2 regions of the Cellulophaga sp. 3_MG-2023 genome follow, and region 1 is predicted to be linked to the other one. Evidence: riboswitches for the same ligand, from Rfam matches in the RefSeq annotation. Region 1 holds a riboswitch; the other holds the start of a gene.
What was found. Region 1 has a riboswitch for S-adenosylmethionine ahead of Q4487_RS06520 (homocysteine S-methyltransferase family protein). Riboswitches for the same ligand answer to the same signal wherever they lie in the genome.
Positions count from the first base shown of each region.

Region 1 (3,430 bases):
AGACGTAATACCAGAAGATATTAATAAAATGGTTCAAAACTTAAACGACTATAGAAAAACCATAAAAGGAGATTTTGAAGAAAAAGTAGATAAAATGAACCAGATTACAAGTTCCTTAGTAGATAAAAAAGATAATAATTAAAACATTTAAATGAGAGTAGATACTCATTAGTAAGTACAAAATTAAAATTATGATTAAGACAGATATATTAATTATTGGCGCAGGACCAACAGGATTGTTTACCGTTTTTGAGGCAGGTTTGTTAAAACTAAAATGCCATTTAATAGATGCATTGCCACAACCAGGCGGACAATGTGCAGAGATATATCCTAAAAAACCAATTTATGATATTCCTGCTTTTCCAGAAATTTTAGCAGGCGATTTGGTTACCAATCTAATGGAACAAATAAAATCTTTTGAGCCTGGTTTTACTCTAGCAGAAAGAGCAGATACTTTAGATAAGTTAGACGATGGTACTTTTGTGGTAACCACAAACAAAGGCACAAAGCACAATGCACCAGTAGTTGTTATTGCAGGTGGTTTAGGATCTTTTGAGCCTAGAAAACCGCAAATAGAGAACATTCTTAATTTTGAAGATAAAGGTGTTGCTTATATGATTAAAGACCCAGAAGTATACAGAGACAAAAAAGTTGTTATTGCTGGTGGTGGAGATTCTGCCTTAGACTGGGCAATATTTTTAGCAGACGTAGCAGCAGAAGTATCTTTAGTACACCGTAGAAACGAGTTTAGAGGTGCTTTAGACTCTGTAGAAAAAGCATCAGAACTTGCAAAAGCAGGTAAAATAAAATTGTTTACAGAGGCACAAGTAACCAAACTATACGGAGACGATCATTTAGAGGCTGTAGTTGTAAAATACAACGACGAGGAAAAAGGAGAAAGCTATGTAGAAGTAGATAATTTTATTCCGTTATTTGGACTATCACCTAAATTAGGACCAATAGGAGATTGGGGATTAGAAATAGAGAAAAATGCTATAAAAGTAGACAACTCTTATGATTACCAAACCAACATTCCTGGTGTATATGCCATTGGTGATGTTAACACCTATAAAGGAAAACTAAAACTAATTTTATCTGGTTTTCATGAAGCAGCCGTAATGTGCCAAAGCGCATACCAACGCATAAACCCAGGCAAACGCTATGTAATGAAATACACAACCGTAGGTGGTGTAGAAGGTTTTGATGGTTCAAAAAAAGAAGCCAAAAAAGAAGTTGTACAAAGCATTTCGTAAAAATATTACAATTTTAAGCCTATATGTGTAAAAAACACGTGTAGGCTTAAAAATTACCAGCAATATTTGGTTATAAAAAAGTTGTGCTGTTACTTTGTGGCATAATTAGTTCATTAATACACTGAAAACGTTATCAAGAAAGGTGGAGGGATTAGACCCTATGAAACCTTAGCAACCCTTTATTCTTATTTAAAGAAGGTGCTACATTCTACTAAGTTGTTACAAAACAACACGGCAGATAACTCACAAATTAGTAAAGACATTCACAGTCTTCTCTCATTTACCTTACTTGATATTTTATTTATAGCGTTCCATTTGTTTGCAAGCACAAATGGCCAGGCTTTCTGCTGTATTTTTTGGTTTTAGCAAACAGGTTTTACAAACTGTTGCCACCAAAAAGATGCCGCATCAATCCTTAACGCACAACACAATATTATACGGTACAATGAAAAGTATACAAGACATATTAAAAGAAAGAATTTTAGTGCTAGACGGAGCAATGGGTACAATGTTACAGCGCTACAAATTTACCGAAGAAGATTTTAGAGGCAAACGTTTTGCAGACTGGGAACACCCATTACAAGGCAATAACGATTTACTTTCGCTAACCCAACCAGAAGCCATAGCAGAAGTACATCGTAAATATTTTGCAGCTGGGGCAGACATTGTAGAAACCAACACCTTTTCTGGTACAACCATAGCAATGGCAGACTATTTTATGGAAGATTTAGTGTACGAACTAAATTATGAGTCGGCACGTATTGCAAAACAAGTAGCAGATGAGTTTACTGCAAAAGAGCCACATAAACCAAGGTTTGTAGCAGGTAGTATTGGGCCAACCAATAAAACGGCAAGTATGTCTCCAGATGTTAACGACCCAGGTTTTAGAGGTATTACTTTTGATGAGCTTAGAATAGCCTACAAACTACAAGTAGAAGCTTTACTAGATGGCGGCTCAGATATTTTGTTGGTAGAAACCATTTTTGATACTCTTAATGCAAAGGCTGCATTATTTGCTATAGAAGAAGTAAAAGAAGAACGCAATATAGATGTTCCTATAATGGTAAGTGGTACAATTACAGATGCCTCTGGTAGAACATTATCTGGACAAACAGCAGAAGCCTTTTTAATATCAATAAGTCATATTTCTATTTTAACTGTTGGTTTTAATTGTGCTTTAGGGGCAAACCAATTGGTGCCTCATTTAGAGGTTTTGGCAGCTAAAACAAGTTTTGGAGTATCTGCACATCCAAACGCAGGTTTGCCAAATGCCTTTGGAGAGTATGATGAGACTGCAGAGGAAATGGCTGCACAAATAAAAGAATATTTAGACAAGAGTTTGGTAAACATTGTTGGTGGTTGCTGCGGTACAACACCAGAACATATTACAGCAATTGCCAATTTAGCAAAAGATTACAAACCCAGAAGTATTTCTGCAGAAACGGCATCGTAATGAAAAATGAAAAACCTAAATACTTAAAACTATCCGGACTAGAACCTTTAATTGTTACGGAAAACACCAATTTTATAAATGTTGGTGAGCGTACCAATGTTGCTGGTTCTAAAAAGTTCTTAAGGTTAATAAAAGAAGAAAAGTTTGATGAAGCTTTGGCTATTGCTCGTCACCAAGTAGATGGTGGAGCTCAAATAATAGACATTAATATGGATGACGGACTTATAGATGGCAAAGAGGCTATGGTTAAGTTCCTAAATCTAATTATTGCAGAACCAGATATTTCTAGAGTTCCTATAATGATAGACAGTTCTAAATGGGAAATTATAGAAGCTGGTTTGCAAGTTGTACAAGGTAAGTGTGTGGTAAACTCTATTAGTCTAAAAGAAGGCGAAGCAGAATTTATACACCACGCAAAACTTATTAAGCGTTATGGTGCAGCTGTAATTGTAATGGCCTTTGATGAGGTTGGTCAGGCAGATAATTACGAGCGTAGAATAGAAATAGCTAAACGATCTTATGACGTTCTAGTTAATAAAGTAAACTTTGCTCCAGAGGATATTATTTTTGATCTTAATATTTTTCCTGTTGCCACCGGTATGGATGAGCACAGACGCAACGCTATAGACTTTATAGAAGCTACGGCTTGGGTAAAAGAGAATTTGCCGCATTGTAGTGTAAGTGGTGGCGTTAGTAATGTATCGTTTTCTTTTAGAGGTAACAA
Region 1 covers NZ_JAUOPS010000002.1:356,079-359,508, reverse strand. The annotation lists gene Q4487_RS06530 (bifunctional precorrin-2 dehydrogenase/sirohydrochlorin ferrochelatase) at 1-142, shown strand, start outside; gene Q4487_RS06525 (NAD(P)/FAD-dependent oxidoreductase) at 192-1,253, shown strand; SAM riboswitch class I at 1,381-1,498, shown strand; gene Q4487_RS06520 (homocysteine S-methyltransferase family protein) at 1,699-2,706, shown strand; gene metH (methionine synthase) at 2,706-3,430, shown strand, end outside.

Region 2 (3,430 bases), on a different contig from region 1:
CTGATAAAATTATAGTTAGTGCATCAAGAAAAAATAACCAATTATTAGTACGCTATATAACAAATACACCTATTGAAAATTCTATAAAAAAAACAGCAAATTTAGAAGATGCTTATCTCTACTTAACCAAAACAAAATAAGGCTATGAATTCATTTTTTAGTATTGTAAAATTAGATTATATACAACGTACAAGAAGTTATGCTTTTTTAATAACTCTTTGTGCTAGTTTAGCAATTGCGTATACTTTTGTACCAGAGCCTAATGCTAACTATTCTACAATTAGAATAGCAGATTATATTGGCGTTTATAATTCTGCTTGGTTTGGCTATGTTACCGCTATAATGACAAGTATTTTTTTATCATTAATAGGTTTTTATCTTGTTAATAGTGCTATAAAAACGGATATAAATACTAAAGTTGGACAAATTATAGCTACTACAAGAATTAAAAATTTTAGTTATTTACTTAGTAAAGTATTAAGTAACTTTTTAGTTCTTTTAACTATAGCTCTTGTAGTTTTTATAATGAGCATCATACTTTTCTTTTTATATAATGATAATTATTCTTTTAACCTTTTACAGTTTATAAAACCATACGCTCTTATTACGGCTCCTGCATTATTTTGCATTGCTGTTATTGCTGTTGTTTTTGAATTAGTATTAAGTAAATATTCTGTTTTACAAAATGTCTTATTCTTTATTATTTATTCTACTCTAATTTTGTTTTCTCCTAAAACAGAAAACAGTTACACATTAGACATTTTAGGAAGCAATGTTGTAATACATCAATTAGAGAAACAAGTTAAAACCATTACAAAATCTACAACAGATACAAATTTAGCAATAGGATATATAGTAGGAAATACAAGTAACTTAAACAAATTTGAATTTAACGGTATAGATTTCCCTACTTCTTTTGTTGTAAGTCGTTTTCTATTGGTGGTTTTAGGTCTTATTATAATACTTGTTTTGTCCAAATTTTTTCATCGATTTAATATAACTAAGTATTCTACATCTAAGGAACAAGAAAAGAGCATAAATAAGCCTAATACAACACACCAAATTAATTTAAAAGAACTATCTAATGCGCAAATAAATTATAGTATTTATCCATTATTAAAAGCAGAAATGCTACTTATACTTCGTAAAGGAAAAAAGTGGTTATGGATTATTAACATATTGGGAATGTTACTTTTACTATTTCTTCCAATAGCTGTTTCTTTCAAATTTATTTTACCTATTTTATGGTTTTTACAAGTACACAGGATTTCAGATTTATCGGTAAAAGAAACAACATATAATGTAGACTATTTTTCTTACTCTGCTTACAAGCCTATTTCTAGAGTTCTGTTTTCTCAACTATTAGCGGGTGTTTGCTTATTCATTTTTTTAGCTTTACCATTAATATTACGTTTGGCCATTAACTTAAATTTTTCATCTGTAGTTTCTATATTGTTGGGAAGTATATTTATAGTATTATTAGTAGTTACGCTTGGTATATTATCTAAAGGAAAAAAACTTTTTGAGGTCTTGTTTTTTATGATAACCTACGCAAACATTAACAATATTAATTATGCAGATTATTTTGGAGCCTTAGGAAGTACTAATTTGTTTAACTGTAAGATGATGTTGTTATTAGTGAGTTTAAGTACATTCTGTATTATAGCAAGAAAAAGAGAACTTAAAAAATAACAGAAAATTATGATTTTATCTCGTTGTTATACTTTAGTTTTACGCACTTAATTATCAAGAATCTCAAAAAAGAGATAGCAACCTGCATTAACAAGCAAGGTGCTAAAAAAGGATAAGCCAATACTTTGGAAAAAATGTTAATTCAGATCCACTTATTTGTCCTTTTCTTTTTGGTTCTGCAAAACTAAAAAAATGACATCTATTAAAAACAACAAGCCTAGGTTTATTGCTTTACTCCCATTATTTGTATTTGTATTTACATTTTTAGGTGTAGGTATTTATCAAAATGATTTTTATGCTTTACCTGCACCTATAGCAGTTATAGCCGGTATTATTGTAGCTTTTTTAATTTTTAAACAAAGCATAAAATCTAAAATAGAAACACTTTTAGCTGGTTGCGGAGATAGTAAAATACTAACAATGTGTTTAATATATTTGTTAGCTGGTGCTTTTGCTACAATTACAAAAGAAACTGGTAGTGTAGATGCTATTGTAAACCTTGGTTTAGATTTTATAGCCATACAATATATCTACTTTGGAGTATTTATAATTGCTGCATTTTTATCTATATCTACAGGCACATCTGTTGGTGCAATAGTTGCACTAACTCCTATTGTTATTGGCTTTGCAGATAAAGGAGGTGTGTCATTAGCTATACTTTGCGGCGCTCTATTAGGTGGTTCTATGTTTGGAGATAACCTTTCGGTAATATCAGATACTACAATTGCAGCAACACAATCCTTAGGCGTAAAAATGAGTGATAAATTTAAGCAAAACATAAAAATTGCTTTACCAGCAGCACTCTTTACAATTGCTATTTTAATAGTTAAAGGCGCTGCTTTAGAGTCTAACAATTTAGAAGATGTTACATACAATTATTCATTACTAAAAATAGTTCCTTACATATTAGTAATTGCGCTATCTGTAATTGGCGTAAACGTATTTGTTACACTATTGTTAGGTGTATTAATAGCTGCCGCAATTGGTATTTTTTATGGTGATTTTACACTTATTGAATCTACCAAAATTGCTTACAATGGATTTACAAGTATGACAGAGATTTTTCTACTATCATTACTATCTGGTGGATTAGCTGCATTAGTAGCTAAAAATGGCGGTATAGATTATATTTTAAATAAGATTAAAACCCTTATAAAGAGTAAAAAATCTGCTCAATTTGGTATTGCAACCTTAGTTAGTACAGTAAATATGGCTATAGCAAACAATACAGTTTCTATTATTATTTCTGGTTCTATTGCAAAAACCATTAATGATGAGTATAAATTAGATAATAAAAATACAGCTTCAATTTTAGATATTTTTGCCTGTATTACACAAGGTTTACTACCTTATGGAGCACAAGTATTAATGATTTTGAGTTTTTCTGATGGAAACCTAACTTACACAGAACTTATTGGTAATACTTGGTATTTACTTTTGTTATTTATCTACACCATTATTTACATTAGCTTATATCCTTTTAAATTGAAGAAAACTAGTATAAATTAAGATATAGTTCTATTAAAATTTATCTAAAAAGTTATCTTCGCGGCTATGTGGATGTATTTAGGTCTTTTATCGGCTTTATTTTTAGGGTTACATAATTTATGTAAAAAGCACGCTGTACAAGGTAATGAAGTGTTTCCTGTACTTTTAGGGACTATAACAGCAGGTTTTTTGCTGTTATTACCTTTTTATTTAGGTTCTAAATTTTATCCTGAATACACTAAAGAAGTAG
Region 2 covers NZ_JAUOPS010000001.1:570,588-574,017, reverse strand. The annotation lists gene Q4487_RS02315 (ABC transporter ATP-binding protein) at 1-140, shown strand, start outside; gene Q4487_RS02310 (hypothetical protein) at 145-1,692, shown strand; SAM-I-IV-variant riboswitch at 1,739-1,837, shown strand; gene Q4487_RS02305 (Na+/H+ antiporter NhaC family protein) at 1,885-3,201, shown strand; gene Q4487_RS02300 (DMT family transporter) at 3,247-3,430, shown strand, end outside.
Region 2: it holds a riboswitch for S-adenosylmethionine, as region 1 does, so the genes downstream of both, Q4487_RS02305 (Na+/H+ antiporter NhaC family protein) here and Q4487_RS06520 (homocysteine S-methyltransferase family protein) in region 1, are expected to answer to the same signal.